DNA from 2 places in the Paenibacillus sp. 01T424 genome. Region 2 is predicted to be linked to the other one. Evidence: riboswitches for the same ligand, from Rfam matches in the RefSeq annotation. Region 2 holds a riboswitch; the other holds the start of a gene.
The links. A riboswitch is a leader RNA that binds a small molecule or an ion and turns the genes downstream of it on or off. The one in region 2 is predicted to bind cyclic di-AMP.
Positions count from the first base shown of each region.

Region 1 (11,350 bases), on a different contig from region 2:
AGCGCTTGTTCCACTTTGGCTTTGGCATATATTTTCCCATCTCTCATACGCTGCTGCAGCATTTGCGGTGTCACGTCGATCAGCTCTACTTGATCTGCCAGCCTTATGATCGCATCGGGTACCGTTTCTCTAACACGAACGCCAGTAACCTGCTCAATGGCGTCATTCAAGCTTTCAATATGCTGCACATTCATCGTCGAAACAACCGATATTCCCTTCTGCAGCAAATAAATGACATCCTCATAACGCTTCTTCCTCAAGCTGCCCGGCACATTCGTATGAGCTAACTCATCCACCAGCACAACATCGGGATTTCTGCTAACTATCGCTTCAACATCCATTTCTTCGAGCTGAGTACCTCGATATTGAATCGTTTGCCTAGCGATAATCGGCAGATCTCCAATCTGCTTCAATGTATCCTCGCGCCCATGTGTTTCCACGATGCCAATAACGACATCTATACCTTTCTGATACATCATGTTCGCTTCAGCAAGCATCCGATACGTTTTCCCGACGCCAGGAGCCGCCCCGATATACAGATTGAAGCTGCCTCTTCTCATGGACTCCATTTGCTGCTCGCGCTCATCTGGGCTGAACCTTCGAAACAATGCTTTCCGCGAATCACTTCTTTGCTTAACAGGCAAAATCCGCTCGCCTTCTTGCTCTGAGCGGTCTGCCATAAGAAATAAATCGATCTGCTTGAGCTTGCGCAGCACGCTGTCAACAATTGAGCCCTGTTTCAGCTGCTGCCATCTGCTCTGCTTGGAATGGCCCATAACGATACGAGTAACCTGATGCTCCTCCGCGTACCTTACTAGAGCGGACGGCAAACGACGGCGGCTTTGCAACGGCAGCTCCTCAAATGTGCCCCCTACTTTAACGGTAAGCTTCTTTATTGAAGCTTTAAAAGCCTGCTCTTCCTTGGACAGTTTTTTTTGCGGCTCTTTAAAGGAAACGACTACGACATCTCCATTAAGCCTGCGGGCAATTTGCTGCCCTCTTCTTACATATAAAGAGCCGTTCCAATGATATTGTGCAGTTACCAGAATACGCTCGGAAGCACCCGACGGACCCGTGAGCCCCATCTCCTCCCGATGCTTCTCCAGCGACTCATTGACTCCCTCTGCGACGAGCCGCAGCGACAGCTCTCGCAGCACTGCAAGATTTCCCCGCAGGGAAATTGCAGGATCTGGCTTTACGCCAAGCGTTCCATCCTCAAACCGCTTAAGCATCGTTTCAGGCGATACATCAATTAGCCTAACCTCATCAGCAAGCTCAAGCGTATGAGCAGGAACGGTGCAGCTCGGACGAATTCCCGTCCATTTGAGAACAGCCTGATTTACACCCTCGAGCTCATACACATTGATTGTCGTAATAACGCTTATGCCCTTGCCAAGCAAAAAAATAATATCTTCTAGCCGCGTTTGAAACTTTGCATCTTCTCGATTGCGATGGGCTAGCCCATCTATGAGCAGCACCTCAGCGTCCCTCTCTACCAAAGCATCCAGATCTAGATCCTTTTGCTCTGCACCATCCTTCTGCCAATGGATGCTTGGCACACGCTCGAAAGGTTCAATCAATTCAAGCGTCTCCGGACTCTGCGGCCTAGGAACCGCGCAAAGGACAACATCAATGCCATCTCGCTTCAACTCTGTTCCTTCTCGCAGCATATGATACGTTTTGCCTGAACCGCTCACCGCTCCAATGAGTATTTTCAGACGTCCTTGATGCAGCTTTGCGATGGAGAGTAGCAGCTCCTCTGGCGTTTTCTTTTTCAGCGGAGCCATATGGCTATTCCCCCAACATTTTTGACAATGCGATATTCAGCTTCAACACATTAACCCGTTCGTCACCGAAAACGCCTAAATCGCGGCCTTCCGTATTTGCTTTAACCAATTGCTCAAGCTCTGCTGGCGATACGCCGGTCAGCTTGCTGATTCTTGCGATCTGTACATCAGCCGACTGCGGCGTAATATGCGGATCAAGACCAGAGCCTGAGTTCGTAATTAAAGCGATCGGCAGCTGGGAAACCGGTACATCTGGATTTTGTGCCTTCCAAGCCTCAATGGAAGCTTTGGTCCTTTCGATTAGAGTTGGATTGGATGGTCCAAAATTGTTCGATCCAGAACCGGCAGCATTATAGTCAATGCTTGATACACGTCCTTGAAACCATTTCGGATCAACAAAGCTTTGGCCGATCAGCTCTGAACCAACGACTTGGCCAGAGCTATCCTTTATAAGGCTTCCATTCGCTTGCTTAGGGAACAGCAGCTGAGCTGCTCCCGTGCTTGCAAGCGGGTAAATAATGCCGCAAATAATCATAAATATGATGCTGATTCGCAAAGGTATCATTAACGATGACAACTGGAATCGTGAAGCGTTTTTCGCTTGTTCATTCATATAGGTAAGCCTTCTTTCGTGTATGGTTATATTAAATCCATAAATGCACTGCAAAGTCGATGAGTTTAATGCCAACGAACGGAACAATGACACCGCCCAGACCATAAATGAATACGTTGCGGCTAAGCAATTTGGCTCCGCTCATCGGTTTGTACGCTACGCCTTTAATGGCAAGCGGGATAAGCAGCGGAATAATAATCGCGTTAAAAATAAGCGCCGACAGTATAGCAGACAATGGAGAGCCTAAATTCATAATATTTAGAACGCCCATCTCGGGAATGGCAAGCATGAACATCGCTGGAATGATTGCAAAATATTTGGCGATATCATTAGCGATACTAAAAGTCGTCAGTGCCCCTCTTGTCATAAGCAGCTGCTTGCCGATAGCAATGACTTCAATAATTTTGGAAGGGTCCGAATCCAAATCAACCATATTGGCAGCTTCTTTAGCAGCAATCGTCCCGCTGTTCATAGCAAGACCCACATCCGCTTGGGCAAGTGCAGGAGCATCGTTTGTACCGTCACCAGTCATCGCAACCATTTTTCCTTCGGCTTGTTCACGGCGTATAACAGCTATTTTATCTTCCGGCCTGCTCTCCGCAATAAAATCGTCGACTCCCGCTTCATGTGCGATGGTTGCTGCAGTAAGCGGATTGTCTCCCGTACACATAATCGTTTTGATGCCCATTTCACGCAGCTGATCGAATCTTTCCTTCATTCCTGGCTTAACGGTATCCTTCAAATAGATAACACCAAAGATTTGGTTATCAACAGCTACTGCGAGCGGTGTACCGCCTAATGTAGCAATCGTATTCGAAATATTTTCTAAATCGGTTGGTATGGTCCCCCCCTGTGAAGCTACCCACTTCCGAACCGCATCGACAGAGCCCTTCCGAACTCGGCGGCCGTTTGCCAGATCAATACCGCTCATTCGCGTCTCTGCTTTGAATTCAATAAATTCGCCGCCTTCCGCAAGTGAAGCATCATAGCTTAAGCCCTGCTTCTTCATCCATTCAAGCACAGAACGGCCTTCAGGCGTTTCATCCTTAATCGAGCTAATAGCCGCCCAACCCGATAAAGTTTGAAGATTGCTGCCTCCGACAGGCACAAGCTCGCTTGCCATCCGGTTGCCGAATGTGATCGTTCCTGTTTTATCCAAAATCATCGTATTAATGTCGCCTGCTGCTTCAACAGCCTTACCTGACATAGCCAGTACATTAAACTGAGTTACTCTATCCATCCCAGCAATGCCGATTGCTGATAATAGTCCGCCGATGGTCGTCGGAATCAAACATACAAGCAGCGCAATTAATACTGGAATTTCTAAGTGGATATCCAAATAGTTAGCGATTGGTGCCAACGTAACAACTACAATTAAGAAAATAATCGTTAAGCTAGTCAAAAGTGTATTGAGCGCAATTTCATTAGGCGTCTTCTGACGTTTCGCTCCTTCAACAAGGGCAATCATCCGATCGATGAATGACTCCCCGGGGTCACTCGTCATGCGCACTTTAATTTTGTCACTCACAACCCTTGTACCGCCTGTAACCGAGCTGAAATCTCCTCCAGCTTCTTTAATAACTGGCGCCGATTCACCTGTAATCGCTGATTCATCTACGGAAGCCAGCCCTTCAATGACCTCGCCATCACCAGGAATCATCTCACCTTGGGAGACGATGAAAATATCGCCTTTGCGGAGCTCCGTTGATGATACGACTACAATAGAGCTGCCGACGAGCTTATTGGCGCTCATTTCCTGCTTAGATTTTTTGAGCGAATTGGCCTGTGCCTTGCCTCTGCCCTCTGCAATGGCTTCAGCAAAGTTTGCGAACAGCAGCGTGAAAAGCAGGATGAAAAACACGGTAATATTAAAGCCTATGCGTTCTTGAGAATTAAAGTAATTTGGAAAAATAGTCATCAGCAGAACGATAACCGTCCCTACCTCGACAACAAACATAACGGGATTTTTCATCATCGTAACTGGATTTAATTTCACAAAGCTATCGACAACGGCATGTTTAACCGCGTCTCCCGACAGCAAATTATTCTTCTTATTTTTATTCATTATCGTTCACCTCATCCGTTAGCGGAGTGTCAAATATTCTGCAACCGGCCCAAGCACGATGACCGGCAAGAAGGTTAATGCACCAATTAAAAGAACAGTACCAATTAGTAATATAGTGAAAAGTCCATTATCTGTACGGAACGTCCCGATTGTTTCTGGAACAGGCTGCTTGCGAACAAGAGATCCTGCAACCGCAAGCATCGCAATCACCGAAATATAGCGGCCGGTCAGCATGACAAGTCCAGTGCTAATATTCCAGAAAGGCGTATTATCGCCTAATCCCTCAAAGCCGGAGCCATTATTCGCAGCCGATGACGTATATTCGTAAAGCACCTGGCTAATGCCGTGAAACCCTGGATTCGTTATCGCCCCGTGACCCAAATCCGTCATAAAAGCGATGGCTGTGGGCACTAATATAATGAAGGGATGAACTAGAATCGCTATCGCTATCAGTTTCATTTCTCGCGGCTCTACTTTTCGTCCCAGAAACTCTGGCGTTCGGCCGACCATCAGCCCGCATATAAACACAGCTAGTATGGCGTACATGAGCATATTGATAAGCCCTACTCCCTTGCCTCCAAAGACGACATTAAGCATCATTTCAGCAAGCGGAACCAAGCCGCCAAGCGGTGTAAGCGTGTCATGCATATTGTTGACGGTACCCGTTGTCGCAGCAGCTGTTACCGTTGTGAACAGTGCCGATTGCGCGATACCGAACCTTACTTCCTTGCCTTCCATGCTTCCTTGAGTCGCGTCGATTCCTAGTGCGCTCATTGCAGGATTGCCTGTTTTCTCCGATGTGTAAGCAAGGCTTAGAAACACAAGAAACAGACACATCATGGCGGAGAATACAACCCAGCCCTGCTTTTTGTTTTTAGCAAAAAGCCCAAATGCATAAGGCAGTGAAGCCGGCAGCGCCCACATCGACAAGATTTGAATCACATTCGTTAATGGATTTGGGTTTTCAAATGGATGAGCCGAGTTCACTCCAAAAAAACCGCCGCCGTTTGTGCCCAAATGTTTGATGGATTCAAGCGAAGCTACAGGACCGATTGCAATTTGCTGCATGGCTCCCTCAAGCGTTTTAATTGTAAATGTTGGATCAAGTGTTTGCGGCACCTGAAGAGCGACAAGCACTAGCGTGATAATAAAGGAAATCGGAAGAAAAATTCTTGTGTGTGCTTTTACAAAATCCTCGAAAAAGTTGCCGATCGTCGTTCCTTTACTCGTAATCCCACGAACAAACGCGATGGCAACCGAGAAGCCCGTCGCCGCTGACGTGAACATCATCATCATGATGACCGCCATTTGGGAGAAATAAGATAAGGCACTTTCCCCGCTGTAATGCTGAAGATTCGTATTGGTAATAAAGCTGATGACTGTATTGAAAGTCAGTGTAGGCTCCATGGCTGCCATGCCATTTGGATTAAACGGCAGTGCATTTTGGAACCGCAATATCAAATAGCTGAAAGCAACTAAAATTAAATTGGTTGCAACAAAGCTGAGTGCGTATATCTTCCAACTCATGCCCTCTCTTTTTTTGAGACCAATAAGCTTAAATATAAATCGCTCCGTCCCTCCGAATACTTTGTCTAACCGATTGTGTTCATTTGAGAACACATGATAGACGTAAGTACCAAGCGGCTTAACTAACAATACAAGAACGGCAATGACGATAAGCAATTGTAAAATATCCATCTTGTAAATCCCCCTCTATTAAAACTTCTCCGGATGAATTAAAGCATAAATCAGATAAACGAAAACAAATACAGCCGCTATCGCTATGACAGTCATTAGCCTTCGCCCCCTGTTTTCTCAATAACACTGGAGCACCAAGTTAAAAATCCGTAAAATAAACCGAAGCTAGCTAACAACGCCCCGAACATATAAAAATCCTGCATGTAAACCCCTCCTGCATTATTTGTTGCTTAATAGAAAACCGACTTCACCGGTATGAGAGAATACGATATGATCCGCTCCAAGCCCCTTGTAAATAGCCCTTGGATTCCACTGCTGTGTGATGACGTAAATGGACTTTGAGGTCCAAGCTCTACAGCACTGTACAAAGCGGCAGCTAAGCGCCAAGCTGCTCTCGAATATAAATACCTCGCTAATGTTCATCGAAGGAACATTCCAGCTTTGACGATCATTCGTATTGATGTACAAAACATTGCTGATGCCCTGCTTGCGAAGCTGTTTTTCTTCCTGTTTACTATTTGTCAAAACGATAAATTTTAATTGATGAAACTGCAAAGTTCGTATAAATGATTGGCCAGCCTCGTTTAAACCAGCAACAATAATATGCTCTTCCTGCAACCGAATTCTCCTCCATATGGTAAAAAAGGCAACAAAAAAGAAGCCTTGGGATAAGAGGAACTTTTCCCGCGGCTTCTTTGCCCGCAGCAGAATAAGCCGCGGGAAGCACGATGGCTGTTGCCTCTCTCGAGTACACTTACGAGGTTAGCTGTCGGATTCGGGCCTTGAGAGTTGCCCTACGCTTGATCATTTTCAAGCGATTCACCCCATGAAGCGAAGTCGTGATTACACACGAATCGTTCGTTGGTTCCCCCGTTCCTGCTGCTGCAGGACTCAGCGTTTTCTTACATTTTGTAGCAAATTAAGCTTTTTTGGGCACAAAAAACCACAGAGGTCTATGACACTCTGCGGTCGAAGTTAATCGATCACAAGCTTCATCATTCCTCTCTCGGTCCACGCTTACGAGGTTAGCTGTCGGATTCGGGCGGTGAGAGTCGCCCTACTTTGACCGGTATCCATGGCACCTGTCAAAGATTCACCCCTGCTCTGCGTTTGTTCGACTCTCACATCGAACAGGCGCATCGCGTCATTATTGGTTCCCCCGCTTCCGCTTTCACGGAAACTCAGCGATCAGTAAATCGAAACTTATTTATAAATCCTGTATCGAATATTACTCCTCGCTATAAATACTGTAAAGGCAGTCTGCTACCTAATTTAGCCAGTTTCAGCCTTGCAGAGCGATTCGCAACGCTTACATTCATTTCGATCTCTCGATATCTCACTATTTCTCAGTTTTACTCTTGTTTTCAAAAATAGTGTTCAATCCCTTTCCAACGATTTTATGCGTGAATAATCAGATTTCTCTATAATCGAGAATGGAAGAGAATAAACGAGTATTTCGAAGAATAAATATCTTTTTACTGCCATAACGAATGGATTTCTTTTAATATGGCATATGGCTGCCTTTTCACGATATACCACAGTTTTACAATATTGCATTTCGGGTTTACCATAGACGGCAAGCCAATATGGCTGAGTATTATCGGTGAATTATTCAAATCGAGGAGAGATCTCATTGATGTCTACACCAGTTGAAGTACCTTTGCCAAGCTTGGAAAATCATCCTGCTGCCTTGTTTGAAATTAAACGAATTCAAATGTTTGTGCTGCCGGCTTGCTTGCTTGAATCGAATGGTTACCGTGTTTGCCTGAGGCTCTCCACTGCTAATGGTCATGGCTGGAGTGAGCTGTTTATTAAAAAATCCGAGAAGCCTTGCGACTGGATCAGATGGAGCAGTATGCTGCTAAGGTTCATCGGCACACTTCCTCTTGCGTCTCCTTTTGTTTTTCAAACAGATCCAATGATGAAGGACGAGCGTATATTTCATTTGTTTGCAGCCGCTGCTTTGCATATAGAATCCAATCATTACACTTTTCCAAACTGTGAATATGACCGTGAAGAGCATACTTTATTTAAACAAGCTATCTCTTATGTATCGTTATTTTAAGCACTTCTGATTTACAGATGCGTTAATGAAGGGTATAATTAAGAGTAAACTATTTACGCTGAATTTTTCGAATGAAAAAGCGGGGGAACCATCGCGATCGATCGAGATCGATTCGCAAGGGGTGAATCCAGGGATTTGTAACCCTGGTAGGGCTTTCTCTCTAGCCCGAATCCGACAGCTAACCTCGTAAGCGAATAAAGGAGAGATGTATATGTTGACAAATTGTGCACGAAATCTGCATCTTTTTACGGAACAGACCCCTTATTTATCTGTCACACGAATCGAGCTATTCGTCATTCCTGCTCTTGCCGTCGATTCTGCAGGCCATCGCGTATGTCTTCGTTTAACAAGCAATCAAGGCTTCGGCTGGAGTGAACTATTTGCCAGCGACACAGAAGAGCTCATTGACTTAGAACGATGGAGCGACCTGCTTCAGTCTTTTATCGGCAGCATTCCTCTACCACCTCTTAACCAGTATCACTATGACAAAACGGATCAGGATGGGCGCGTTCTCGACTTATTCGTCTCCGCCGTCAAGCATGTCCTAGCACAATCCGCCGATGCAGCCCCGTACAGCAACGACCATGAAGAGTCTGTTTTGCGTCAACGTTCCGTCTCCTACATCTCTTTGGATTAATTTCGTTCATAAGAAAAAAAAGGCAGTCCAGAACAGATAACCTAGTTCTGGACTGTCTTATTGTATTTAGGGATTAAACCTTCGCTAATGCAGCACGCTGCTCTCTGACTTGGTAAGTAGCCAGCATCATGTTGCGTAGTGAAGCAACCGTTTCTTCCATTCCGCGTGTTTTCAAGCCGCAGTCCGGATTAATCCAGAAGAGCGCAGGATCTAGCACTTTAATGGCGCGCTCGATCATGCTGACCATTTCTTCCACTGAAGGTACACGCGGGCTGTGAATATCGTAAACGCCTAAGCCGATGCCTTGGTCATAGGTGTTCTCCTCAAAGCTATGAATCAGCTCGCCATGGCTGCGCGAGGTTTCAATGGAGATGACATCCGCATCCAGCGCAAGAATGGAATCGATAATATCATGGAACTCACAATAACACATATGTGTATGAATTTGTGTTGTGTCACGCACAGCTGAAGTCGATAGACGGAACGCATGCACGCCCCATTTTAAATAGGCATCCCAATCACTGCGTTTAAGCGGCAAGCCTTCTCGCAAAGCTGGCTCATCAACCTGGATCATCTCTATACCTGCGCTCTCAAGCGCCTTTACTTCCTCTGAGAGTGCAAGCGCAATTTGGTATGCGACCTGCTCGCGTGTGATATCGTTGCGAACAAATGACCAGTTTAAAATCGTAATCGGCCCCGTCAGCATCCCTTTTACCGGACGGCTTGTCAGCGACTGCGCATACACGCTTTCGGTTACTGTCATTGGCTCAGTAAATACAACATCGCCATAAATGGCCGGCGGCTTTACGCAGCGGGAACCATACGATTGAACCCAGCCGGCTTTTGTAAATGCGAACCCATCCAGCTTCTCTCCGAAAAATTCGACCATGTCCGTACGCTCAAATTCACCATGAACGAGGACGTCTATGTTAAGCTCTTCTTGGATTTCAATCCAATTTTTAATTTTATCGTTGATAAAGGAAGCGTAGTCCTGCGAGCTGAGCTCGTTTTTTCTCCATTTTTGCCTTGCTTGGCGTACATCCAGCGTTTGCGGGAAGCTGCCGATTGTTGTTGTTGGAAGGAACGGCAAATTCCACTTTTGCTGCTGCAGCTTTTGTCTCTCCGCAAATGGCTTCTGCCTCGTTGAAGGATGCGCCGCTATCGCTGCTGCATCAGCAGCTTGGCGATTGCGGGCAGGAGAAATGGATAAATGATGAATCCGCTCGCCGTTAAGCTTAAGCTCAAGCTTGCGCAGTTCTGAGATGTCCGCCTCATTTACAGTCGCTGTTTCACTTAGCCACACAATTTCATCCAGCTTTTCTTCCGCGAATGCAAGCGCCTCACGCAGCTCTACTGGCAGATTGGTTTCGTTTTTTGCCGTTACCGGCACATGCAGCAGGCTGCATGACGATTGAATGATCGTGCGCTCAGCTGGAATGTATGCGGAAAGCTTTTGCAGCAATTCGAGCTTTTGCTTATAGTCTGAGCGCCAAATGTTGCGTCCGTCTACAAGTCCGATACCAGCGAGCTTATCCTTCGGATAACCAAATTGCTCCAGCGACTTCAAGTTTTGCTCCAAACCATGAACGAAATCCAAACCGATCGCTTGTACCGGGAGAGCAACTACAGCTTCATAATGCTCAACCGCCTCAAAATACGTTTGAAGCATTATGTTAAGCGCTGGCGCTGCTTGGTTCAGCCTTGCATAAATCGATTCAACCCATTGCATCTCTTCCTCAGAGATAGAGGTAACAAGGATGGGCTCATCGATTTGCACCCATTGTACGCCTTCTTGCTCAAGCTCCTTAAGCAGCTGAGCATAAAGCGGTATAAACTGCTCAATGAGCTGCGGAAGCTGCTTGGCATCGTAGCCCTTCGACAGCTTGAGGAAGGTGTATAGACCGATAATGACAGGTTTACCTTCAATGCCAAGCTTTTCTTTGGCTTCGCGGTACGCAATTAGCGGACGGTTTTCCGTCAGTACCGGCGCAGCACCCGCAAGTTCTGGCACGATATAGTGATAGTTGGTATTAAACCATTTGGTCATCTCGCAGGCTTGTGCTTCCTGTGTCCCTCTCGCCATTGCGTAGTAGGTCTGTACGGGAACAGGACCTCCATCATAGGAAAAACGATCTGGCACAAGGCCAAACATCGCTGCAGTATCCAGCATTTGATCATACAACGTAAAATCATTAACAGGAATTAGCGAAATTCCTTTATCTTTTTGCAGCTTCAAGTTGTTTAGACGAATGCTTTCAAGCGTTTGAAGGAATATCGTTTCGTCCAAATCACCTTTCCAAAAAGCTTCAAGCGCTTTTTTCCATTCCCGATTTTCGCCGATACGCGGATATCCAAGTACACTGTTTTGCAGTTTGCTCACGTTCATATTTCCTCCTAATAAATGTGATTATTATGAAATAAAAGCACAAAAAAGAGCGTCGTTACCTTAAAGAAGCAAAGGTAAAGACGCCCGGCGTTTTAATAA
Region 1 covers NZ_JBFTPZ010000003.1:92,267-103,616, forward strand. Annotated here, with positions in the region: gene AC1DPK_RS03825 (histidine kinase) at 1-1,787, opposite strand, end outside; gene kdpC (potassium-transporting ATPase subunit KdpC) at 1,792-2,400, opposite strand; gene kdpB (potassium-transporting ATPase subunit KdpB) at 2,432-4,465, opposite strand; gene kdpA (potassium-transporting ATPase subunit KdpA) at 4,484-6,163, opposite strand; gene kdpF (K(+)-transporting ATPase subunit F) at 6,182-6,259, opposite strand; gene AC1DPK_RS03850 (NAD-binding protein) at 6,383-6,781, opposite strand; cyclic di-AMP (ydaO/yuaA leader) riboswitch at 6,900-7,070, opposite strand; cyclic di-AMP (ydaO/yuaA leader) riboswitch at 7,162-7,360, opposite strand; gene AC1DPK_RS03855 (hypothetical protein) at 7,800-8,228, shown strand; cyclic di-AMP (ydaO/yuaA leader) riboswitch at 8,275-8,436, shown strand; gene AC1DPK_RS03860 (hypothetical protein) at 8,440-8,865, shown strand; gene metE (5-methyltetrahydropteroyltriglutamate--homocysteine S-methyltransferase) at 8,939-11,245, opposite strand.
Region 1: linked by a shared signal. The riboswitch ahead of AC1DPK_RS03860 (hypothetical protein) and the one ahead of AC1DPK_RS22960 (ubiquitin-like domain-containing protein) in region 2 are both predicted to bind cyclic di-AMP.

Region 2 (11,350 bases):
ATACGATTTGCGGACGACCAGGTCCCCTTGCTTCATGGGTAAATCACCTCTTCGTCTATCCTATGGGCAGAACGTGCGAATGGTGAGTATTTTATGATGAAACGGCCTAGCTCTACCAGCCGGCCTCCAGCATGCTGCGGCTAATCCGCGCAAATTCCTCGAGCGACAACGTCTCACCGCGTCTTATAGGGTCAATATCGTTGCTTAAAAGCATTTCCGTTAATGCTTCGCGGCGCTCCTTGCCCACGAATGCCGTTAGATTATTCGCCAGTGTCTTCCGTCGCTGTGCAAAGCTGGCTTGCACCACTTTAAAGAAATGATCCTCATCGGGTACATCAACAGCTGGCTTGTCACGCAATGACAGCTTAATAACGGCTGAATCTACATTTGGCTGCGGTATAAACACCGTATGAGGCACCATGCAGACAACCTTAGGCACGCAGTAATATTGAACGGCTACACTGAGGCTGCCATATTCCTTGCCGCCTGGCTTCGCTGCCATCCGCTCCGCGACTTCCTTCTGAATCATGACGACAATATGCTCAAGCGGCAGCTTCTCTTCAAGCAGCTTCATAAGAATTGGCGTTGTCACATAATAAGGCAAGTTGGCAACAACACTTACACCTGTTACGTCCGCAAACTGCTCTTCGAACAGCTTCTTCAAATCAAGCTTAAGCACATCGCCATGAATGACGGTTGTATGCTCCTCGCCCTCCAGCACATCCTTCAAAATCGGAATGAGCCTATTGTCGATTTCGACAGCCGTCACCTTACCAGCCGCTTTGGCAAGCCGCTGTGTGAGCGCGCCAATACCAGGGCCGATTTCAAGCGCGCCCTTCGTTTCATCAAGCTCAGCTGCCGCTACGATGTTATTTAATATATTTTGATCGATCAGAAAGTTTTGTCCCAAACTCTTTTTGAAGGAAAAACCGTATTTCGCAATGATTTCTTTGGTGCGTTTGGGCGTAGCCACCTCTATCGCGGATGGCTTTACTGCTTCCTTGCTAAGCTCACTATGCTCTTGACTCATTCAGCTATCCCTCCAGTTCCTTTTCCATTTGACGGAAAGCTTCCGTAAACTCTGTTTTGGAAATCCGAAAGCTTGTACAGCGCTTATAGAACTGCTTGCCATTCGCATAACCAATTCCGAGCAGCTTGCCTATAACCAAGCGACGATTAGACGCATCAGGATGTACAATCAGACCTGCATCCATTAAGTCTTCCCAGCTAATTTCTCCCGCTTCATCTGCCGATTCTGTTCGGAGCTCAGAGAGCGCCGCACGAATAGCCTCGGGGCTCGCATTTTCGATGCCGATGTCCCCTTTGTACAAAGCCTTCTCCTGCGGCAAAAAAGCATGCTTGCATCCTGGCGCATGACGCGCAACAATCTTGCGAATGCGTTCTCCTGCATGATCAGGGTCTGTGAATATAATAACGCCGCGACGCTCATTGGCCAGCGCAATCCTCTTCAATACATCCTCACCGATAGCAGAACCATTCGTCTCTATGGTATCTGCATCTACCGCCCTTTTTATTGCAACGGTATCATCTTTGCCTTCAACGACAATGATCTCTTTGATCACCAAGATCATCCCCTTCTACATAAACTGTATTAGACCCTTAGACATGCAAAAAGAAGAGGCAGTGCCTCTCCTTATGATGGCATATTTAATTGATTATTGCGATAAGATGATGGTAACCGCTCAATTAGCTTGCAGTTGGTTTATTCGGCCCCAGCACATATACAGTGATGCCTTTTTTCCTGCCGAATTTGTTCGCAATCTTTGTACTATCAAAGTATACGTCGATTTTGTTGCCTTTAACCGCACTTCCTTTATCCTCAGCGCGGCGGAAACCGATTCCTTCAATATAAACCCACCAACCGATGGGAATAACCTTCGGATCAACAGCTATCGTCCGACCCTCTTGCACACGAGTGCCTGATGATGTAATCCCGTATTCCGGATGGCTTTCATCTTTTCCTGTTGAAGAGAGGTCTGCAGAATAAGCAGTCAACGTGACATTTTTAAGTACTTTTCTCGCCTTAAACGTTACACCGCTCTTCGTAAGCGAAGTAAAGCTCGGGCTCTTGTTCGAGAGCACAGATACTTTAGGCTCTTCCTTCTTCGTTCCGATGGCGACAACCTGATTAACCGCAGCGGTTTCAACCACTTTGCTGACCATCTTCTTCGATATAAGAATACCGTCCTCGTACTGCTTCTCGATACTCTCTACGATCAGACCTTCCTTGCCGGGTTGAACAAGCTTCTGCTTGCCCGCTTCCAGCGTTGGATCGTTCTTCTTCACAATAGAGAATGGCATTGCACGCTCTGTCTCAGCTACCTTCTTATCTACGCGAACGACGGTTACAGTCAATTCGTTGTCCAAAACGGTATGAAGCGGAGGTATTACTTTATCTTGACCACGAACTGGAATATGTAATTCCTCGATCGCTGCCTGCACTGTTCTCTCTGTCGTATATACAGTAGAGGTCTTGCCATCAGCCTTCACAATTACCGGTATCGCATGAGTCACCTCTATACGATCTCCGTCCTTTATTGCCGCATTAAGCGGTATGGACACCTCATCATGTGGTCCAATTGCGATAGCTTGTTCATCCAGTAGGCGTTGCAGGACCCATTGCTTCGTTTCCACAATGGTTTCTTGTCCGTTCACTACTACGGAGACGCTTTTGACAGCCGTTCCGTACAACAACACCAAAAACATGAAAGTCATAGCGATTGAGATAGTAGCACTCAAAAGAATCAAACGCAAGTTTTCACGCTTCCATCGCAATGCGAAAGACATGCTGGATGATCGTTTCCCATGGGTGTCCTTAACCTGGAGTATTCCCACTTCATCGGTCCTCCTTCATAGCCCCGCCGCCAAGTGTTACGCATGATACAACTGACGCGACTATAGTATATTGGCGTGCGAGCACGCAATCCAGTACTGCTATCGATCCTCCCACCCCCATCTTTTATCCCTATGTCGACAAATTCCCGATTATTCGAAAATAAAAAGAAGCCGTCGACAGAGGATCTGTTTCGTGGCTTCCCGGTTAAATGATTCACTGGGATACAGAAAAATGGATGCACGAGGTTGATCACTCTCTATAACGCTTGCGAGGTTAGCTGACGGATTCGGACAAGAGAGTCGCCCTATTCGTTACACAATGCTCATGGCAATGGCTTCGAAATTCACCCCTGAAGAATTCAAAATACGGAATTAAAAACCGTACATGGTTCCCCCGCTCTCCGAATGGAGATTAAGCGTAAACTGGAAATCCAATACAAAATTTTATTGCTCTGAGATGAATCATACCTTCATACGAGGTCAATTGTAAAGATACGATAAAAGACGATTTAAGCGAAAAAGCAGGATAAAGCAGGAAAAAATAAGCGATTATCGCTATAAAAATTAGTTTTTACGCGATAAAGGTCTCTATTTCTCATTATTCCTCTCGTTTTTAGACAATACCAAAACATCTTCGACCGTTTTCAGTCGTAATTACGCCTATTTCTTCTACCGTTTTGCCCAATAATTCGGCTGCTGTCTCTGCAACTAAAGAGACGTAAGAGGACTCATTTCGCTTCCCTCTGAACGGGTGAGGAGTTAAATATGGAGCATCCGTTTCGATCAAAATTCGGTCGATCGGAACCTGCTTAAGCACCTCTTTTGGCACCCTTGCATTTTTGAAAGTAACGGGTCCTCCAAATGATATATAGAAGTTCATATCAAGACATTGTTTAGCCGTTTCCCAGCTGCCGGAGAAGCAATGCATGACACCGCCAACCTCTGCTGCATTCTCTTCCTGAAGAATACGAATAATGTCCTCATGAGCATCCCGATTATGAATAACAATTGGCTTGCGCACCTTACGAGCAAGACGAATTTGCTCACGAAAAACCCTTTGTTGTACCTCTTTTGGAGAAGTATCCCAGTGATAATCGAGTCCAATTTCACCAATGGCAACAACCTTCTCATGCGAGCATAGACGTTCAATCCATTCCAAATCCCCTGGAAGCATATCTATACTGTCAACTGGATGCCAACCAACTGCTGCGTATATAAAATCATATTTCTCTGCTAGCGCCATCGTTGTAGGGATCGTTTCACGGTTAAAACCAATATTGACAAGCATATGAACGCCTGCATCCTTCGCACGCTGGATGACCTCGTCGCGATCCTCATCAAATTTTTCCGAATCTAAATGGGTATGTGTATCAAAAAGTAATGTCATGTTGATGTTATGCTCCTTCAATCGAGTTTGAAAAGCTTACGAAGTGAATCCGGCAATCGATGAATATTTTTTTTGAGCGGCTCTTCTGGATAATAAAGATGATATTGTCCTTGATGCAGGCCAGTAATAGAACGAATAATGTCGGATTTAGAGGATATTTCGCTTATATCTTCCAAACCATCTAACAACAAAATCGGCGCTTTTTCTTTCTTTTCTCCTTCTTTTTTATCTGGTCGATATACGTCATACGGCAGGTCAAATGGAAAATCGATTTCCATATGATAATCCGGATTCATTCCTATAGAAGAGAAACATTCGCTAATCTCATTTAGCAGCTCTTCATCCGGGTTTTCAAGCGTAATGTACTTATATAAAAGCCTGTTCAGAAATCGTTCACATAGATCGCTTAAAATAGGATCATGCTCCTCCGCCCACTCTGCGAAAGCGGTCTGAACGAGCGCTTCATCCAGCTTTAGATAGTCGTGTACCGTCATCGTGTTCTGAAGCAAGCATTTCAGCTGCTTAGGCATCCACTGAAAAGAGTAGCCACCCACGTAAAGCTCCTGTGCTCTACGAAATATTTGACGTAGAATAATTTCCGAGCTTCTTGTAACCGGATGGAAGTAAATTTGCCAATACATTTGATAACGAGACATCAAATAATGTTCAACTGCGTGCATACCGCTCTCTTTAACTACAATTTGCCCTTTATAAGGACGCAATACGCGCAAAATGCGCTCTAAATCAAATGTTCCATAGTTAACACCTGTAAAATACGCGTCTCGGAGCAAATAATCCATCCGATCAGCATCCATTTGGCTTGAAATCAAACTAACAACAATCGGATTTGGATATTTTTTTTGTATGACTGCAGCGACCTGAGCAGGAAACTGCTCCGATACAGCACTTAGCACGCGATTGATTTCTGTATCTCCCAAAATGATGTTACATGTCCACTCTTCGTGATCCGTGTCGAATACTTCTTCCAAGGAGTGCGAGAACGGACCATGACCAACATCATGCAATAAAGCAGCACAAAGCGAGACTAGCTTTTCTTCGACTGGCCAGTCAGGATAGCTGTTTCGTTCAAACTGAGAAATAATTTTTCGAGTAATTTCATATACGCCAAGTGAATGTGAAAACCGGCTGTGCTCTGCTCCATGGAAGGTCAAATAGGAGGTTCCTAGCTGTCGTATCCGGCGCAGTCTTTGAAACTCTTTTGTATTGATCAAATCCCAAATCGTTTGGTCTTGTACATATATATAATGATGAACAGGATCCTTAAAAACTTTCTCTTCGGTCAGCTGTTTTTTCATCGTCTCTCATCTCCTTTGTTCATATTTTCGACACAAAAAATGATTTTCATGTCGAATAGTGTCGGAAATTAGTTTCCAAATTGTCGAAGCTGTTGTATTCTATTACAGAGTAATATGACCGTACTAACTAGTCAAATACTTGTGAATTCAGCTATCCGGGGAATATTCCTGGTTGACTATTATGGTAATCGTTGGTATTATAGTAATCATAAAAGCAAAAACTATGTCGAACGATGACGAAACGTATTTTGAGAGGGGCAATAATAGATTATGATGAAATCTACTGGTATTGTTCGTAAGGTTGATGAGCTAGGACGCGTCGTTATACCGATCGAATTGCGCCGTACACTTGGAATAGGCGAGAAAGATGCTCTTGAAATCTACGTAGATGGCGAGCGCATCATGCTTAAGAAATATGAGCCTGCATGTATCTTCTGTGGCAACGCAGAAAACGTATCTTATTTCAAAGGAAAAATTGTTTGTCATGTTTGTTTGTCAGAAATGCCAACACCTGTGACAAAATAAAAAAAATAAGTTATACTGTACTTATCAACTTGTTAATTCTAACCTTTTTTATACTCCTTGATACCTTCCTGCGCTTGAACCCGGCCAGGAAGGTCTTTTTTTGTCTACTATTTCACATATATAATAATCATCTATCTATTTACTTCATTATATACTTCGCGTTTAGGCAAACCTCGATCGAGCGCAACCTTCTTAATGGCTTCCTTACGATCAAATTGTTCCTCATAATGAGCAACATGGGCAGCAAGATCAAGCTCAGACCACCAAATATCTGCCGCTGGCAGCTCACTTGCCCCTTCACCCTCTGATCCTTCCACCACAACACAAAATTCTCCGAGCGGCGGATGCTCCTCAAACCATGCTATACATTCTGAAATTCGGCCGCGGACCGCTTCTTCATGGCGTTTTGTCAGTTCTCTGATACATGCTATTTGGCGATCGCCGAGACATTCCTGAAGTGCATCAAGTGTTTTGTTTATACGATGGGGTGACTCGTAGAAAAGCAGGGTCCCTTTCTGTGCTTGCATATCGAGCAGCCATTTCATTAATGACTTTCGCTCGCGCGGCGGAAATCCAGCAAACAAAAATCGATCCGTAGGCAGACCCGATATAATAAGTGCAGATAATGCTGCATTCGCTCCTGGAATAGGAATAACGGAAATACCATTTTCAATAGCGTCCTTCACGAGATCCGCACCTGGATCAGAAATAGCCGGCAGACCCGCATCACTAACTAATGCGATGGATTGCCCATCTAGAAGCAATCTGATCAGCTCAGGGCCGCTAGCTTGTTTATTGTGCTCATGATAGCTAACAATACGAGTTCCAATCTCGAAATGTGTAAGCAGCTTCCGTGTTTGCCTCGTATCTTCAGCAGCGATAAGCTGTACTTCCTTCAATGTACGAATCGCACGGAATGTCATATCTTCTAAATTTCCAATTGGTGTCGCGACCAAATAAAGGCTTCCAACATTTTCTTTGGAAGCATCGGCAAAGCTTTTTTGTATATTCAAACGATCTGCACCCCATTCTCATATACCATTATTGGCGGAAGAAGCTTGATGTCAGGCTTCCCATCACGCATTGCTTCTATTAATACCATGTTTGCTTCTGCATTTGCATGAGGATGCACAAATTGAATCCGCTTCGGCTCAAGCCTCCATTTACGCATCGTTTCCACAATATCAAGCAGACGCGAAGGGCGATGAACCATCGAGACCTTGCCGCCAGGGCGCACCAGCCTAGAACATGCTTCTGCGACATCATCCAGCGTACAATGAATCTCATGCCTTGCGATCGCATAATGTTCGTTTTCGTTTTGCTCACCTGCTGTTATTGGCATGTAAGGTGGGTTTACCGTTATCGCATCATATACCCCGTTACCCGCAATCTTAGGATACAATTTCAAATCCTGCTCAATAACGTTTATTTGCTCCGTCAGCTTATTCAGCATTACGCTTCTTCTAGCCATATCCGCCAATCTCGGTTGAATCTCAACCGCATCAATTTGCGCATTTGTTCTCGTTGTAAGAAGCATCGGTATAACACCATTGCCCGTACATAAATCAGCAATTCGCCCGTGCTTTGGCACACTTGCAAACCGTGACAATAATACGGCATCAAGTGAAAAGCTGAACACTTCCCGGCTTTGTATAATTTTCAAACCATTTTCTGTCATAAGATCATCAAGACGTTCGTTTTCTGCTAAGTTTATATGTTCCGACACGATTTGGGCCGCTCCTTGATTGTATATTTAATAAAAATACCGCCCCTTGCGGCAAGGGCGGCATGTCGTACGGATTCCACTATTTATTAAGAAAGGATAGACAGAATAAACAGTCGCCTTCCGTCCGCAAATGCCCGTAATAAACGTTGCATATGTGGAATCCTTCGTGATACAACCGAGTTAAGTTGTCATGGCCTTCACCAATAGCTGCTCCCGCTTCCGCGAATGCATGTTCAGTGATGACCTGTTCCTCTTTGCTTACTCCCGGTTTAATTCCTTTCGCTGGAGCTGCAACAACTTCATGCTCTAGCTCAGCCTCTCTCTTAAACAACTGACGCAGCTGGTTGTTCTCCTCACTTAGACGCTTATTATCCTCGAGCAGCTCTTTTACCTTCTGCTTCAAGTCCGTAAGCTCCTTATGGAACACACCTACTTGGTTATCCAACTCGTCCATTTTCGCAAAAATATTGTTCTTCTCCAAGTTCCCACCCCAGAGCTTCAAGCGTGAGTGTAACCTCACCCGTGAGAATCGCACTCTGCCGCTTATTTGATGACGACATCATCCATCGACAGTTCTTTCGGTTTACCTGGTGTATCAAATAATTGCACATACACACTTTTGGTGGATGTATTAATACCAGTTACCTTACCTTCACCATATGAGGTGACTACGAATTTTCCAATTGCCGGAAGTTCTTCTCGAATGCTTTCGTAATTGTCATGCTCATATTTCAGACAGCACATGAGACGACCGCATAATCCAGAAATTTTTGTCGGATTAAGCGATAAGTTCTGATCCTTGGCCATCTTGATCGATACGGGCTCAAAGTCACCCAGCCAAGAGGAGCAGCAAAGCACTCGTCCACATGGACCAATACCACCGAGCATCTTTGCCTCGTCCCGAACTCCGATTTGTCTGAGTTCAATCCGAGTTCGAAATACGCTGGCTAAATCTTTTACTAGCTCGCGAAAGTCAACTCGGCCTTCTGCCGTAAAATAAAAAATAATTTTGTTACGGTCAAACGTAAACTCAACGTCAACTAACTTCATGCGAAGCTGATGACCTTTAATTTTTTCAAGACAAGTAGAAAACGCATTTTTGGCTGCGGCGCGATTTTCTTCAACAACTTTTGCATCCACATCGCTTGCAATACGTATCACTTTCTTAAGAGGAAGAACAACATCCGATTCACCGACTTGCTTCTGTCCCACCACCACTTTACCGTATTCGATTCCGCGTGCTGTTTCAACAATAACATGTTGTTCCTTATCCACGGGATGCTCAACCGGATCAAAGTAATAGATCTTGCCCGCTTTCTTGAAGCGGACGCCGATGACATTATACAAGAATTAGCCCTCCTGTAAGTTTACCAATAGTTGCTCAAATGCGAGCTGAGGCGTAACATTCGCTCGCATACGCTTACTCGCTTCTAACGTATGCTCGATGCAGGACACCCAACCTGCAAACGAACGATTAAATGCATGTTTACTTATCCAATCCAACTGATCTATAAAAACGATGTTGTCCTGCCTGCCGGCCTGGAACTGTATCAAATCTTTAAACCATATAACTAATAACGACAACAGCAGTTGCGTATGCTCTACCAAATCTGTTTTAAATAGCTGTTGTCCAGCAGTGATCATCGCCGCGGTGAATCGGGTCAAACTCTCCTTGCCTAATTGTATCACTAGGGTTCTGATTTCTGCAAACTGATTCTGCTGGAGAAATTGTCTTGCACCGTCTAAACCTGATGTTAATTGAACAACGGTTCGGGCTAAAATAGACGGAGCACCCTCAGCAATAAGAGTTTGCAGCATAATCTCAGGCGACATCGGCAGGAAAGGCACCCACTGCGTACGAGAACGAATAGTAGGAAGAACAGCTTGTCCATTATCCGTAATCAGAATAGCAACAACTGGCGACAACGGTTCTTCCAAAAATTTCAGTAAACTATTCGCAGCCTGCAGCGTCATTTTGTCAGCTTGCTCTATCATATACACTTTGCGCTTCGTCCCGCTATTGCGATAAGAAAAGTCCCGCTGCAGCTCGCGAATTTGATCAATTTTTATGGACTGGCCATCTGGCGCTATCGTCGTTAGGTCTGTCTGATTGCCATGTTCAAATTTTCTGCACTCCAAGCATTCCCCGCAAGCAGCGGCAATACCTGCCGTACAGAACAATGCCTTTGAAAATTCGCGAGCCATCGCCATTCTTCCCGTACCTGAAGGACCATTAAATAAATAGGCATGAGAAATTTTACCGCTCTGCAAAGCGTGGGTCAAAATCCGCTGCGCTTTCCATTGCCCCGGAATATTTTCGAAGCTCATCGCCGTTCCTTACCTTTCCCTGCTCTCTTATCATCAAAACAATAAATTAATAAGAAGGCCTCGTATCTCACCGATCCGGTTAAGCAAGTCAATTCTTCCTTGCTCACTGTCGAGTAAATCCTCAGCCATGGAGACGAGTGTCGCATCGATCTCATCCAGCAGTTTATATCGTTTAATTCGTCCTCTGCGATCGAAGCCTTTGACTTCCTTCAGCACAACGCCGCGCCTGATGGTGTCCTCCAAAAATTGCTTGATCATTTGACGATAAATTTTCAATTCACGGACAGTCATCACTCTAGCAAGCCGATCACCTTGTCTATGAATGTCCTGCAGCTTCAGTTGAAGCTGCTCTTGTGTGCGATCAGCATCCTGCTGAACCATCACATCAGCAAAGCTTCTTGGCTGTATCTGTTTGTTTGTGGCTTCGTTATTTGTACGGTTTTGTCCCAATGGTCGAAAGCCTTGATCAATTTTCACCCTATATCACGCCCATTCAGAAATGCTCAAATCGTTCAACAGGCATTACGAATACAGCTGCTCCACCAACCTGTACTTCAACAGGGAAAGGAATATAGGAATCTGTTGATCCGCCCATCGGTGATACAGGAGTAACCAACTGGTCTCTTACTTTGCAATTTGCATTAATAACTTGGAGAACCTCATGCACTCTCTCGTCCTCAATACCAATCATAAAGGTAGTATTGCCTGCTCTTAGAAATCCACCCGTACTTGCCAGCTTCGTTGCTCTAAACCCTTCACGAACAAGTGCATTTGACAGTCTGTTGCTATCCTTATCTTGAATAACCGCGATTACTAATTTCATCTTCATTCCCCCTTGACTACTATTAGAATAGGTTATTAACAACTTGCAATTTTAACCATTAAACCATTCGTTGAATCTCAAGCCCCATAACGACAAATCTCTTGATGCATAGAAATACGTCTATACTTTAAAGTTTGACATCGGTTGCAAAAAATCCTGCAAAACGCTCATCAATTGCTGATAAAACGTCAGCAAACACTAAATCCGCACTATTTTCGGCATTTACAAGCACGATTCGTTCCGGGTTCTGCTGCAGCAGCTTCATATAGCCTTCTCGCACCTTCTCATGGAAAGACTGCTTCTCTAGGTCTAAACGATTGATTTCTCTCTCTGATGCTTGTGCGATACGTCCGAGACCTACTTCCGGAGACACATCCATGTAGATCGTC
Region 2 covers NZ_JBFTPZ010000033.1:3,562-14,911, reverse strand. Annotated here, with positions in the region: gene yabG (sporulation peptidase YabG) at 1-36, opposite strand, end outside; gene rsmA (16S rRNA (adenine(1518)-N(6)/adenine(1519)-N(6))-dimethyltransferase RsmA) at 113-1,030, opposite strand; gene rnmV (ribonuclease M5) at 1,035-1,583, opposite strand; gene AC1DPK_RS22960 (ubiquitin-like domain-containing protein) at 1,708-2,856, opposite strand; cyclic di-AMP (ydaO/yuaA leader) riboswitch at 3,105-3,285, opposite strand; gene AC1DPK_RS22955 (TatD family hydrolase) at 3,470-4,243, opposite strand; gene AC1DPK_RS22950 (HD domain-containing protein) at 4,261-5,559, opposite strand; gene AC1DPK_RS22945 (AbrB/MazE/SpoVT family DNA-binding domain-containing protein) at 5,830-6,084, shown strand; gene rsmI (16S rRNA (cytidine(1402)-2'-O)-methyltransferase) at 6,216-7,097, opposite strand; gene AC1DPK_RS22935 (tRNA1(Val) (adenine(37)-N6)-methyltransferase) at 7,094-7,762, opposite strand; gene AC1DPK_RS22930 (initiation-control protein YabA) at 7,890-8,291, opposite strand; gene AC1DPK_RS22925 (PSP1 domain-containing protein) at 8,354-9,157, opposite strand; gene holB (DNA polymerase III subunit delta') at 9,161-10,138, opposite strand; gene AC1DPK_RS22915 (YaaR family protein) at 10,172-10,615, opposite strand; gene AC1DPK_RS22910 (cyclic-di-AMP receptor) at 10,632-10,961, opposite strand; gene tmk (dTMP kinase) at 11,089-11,350, opposite strand, start outside.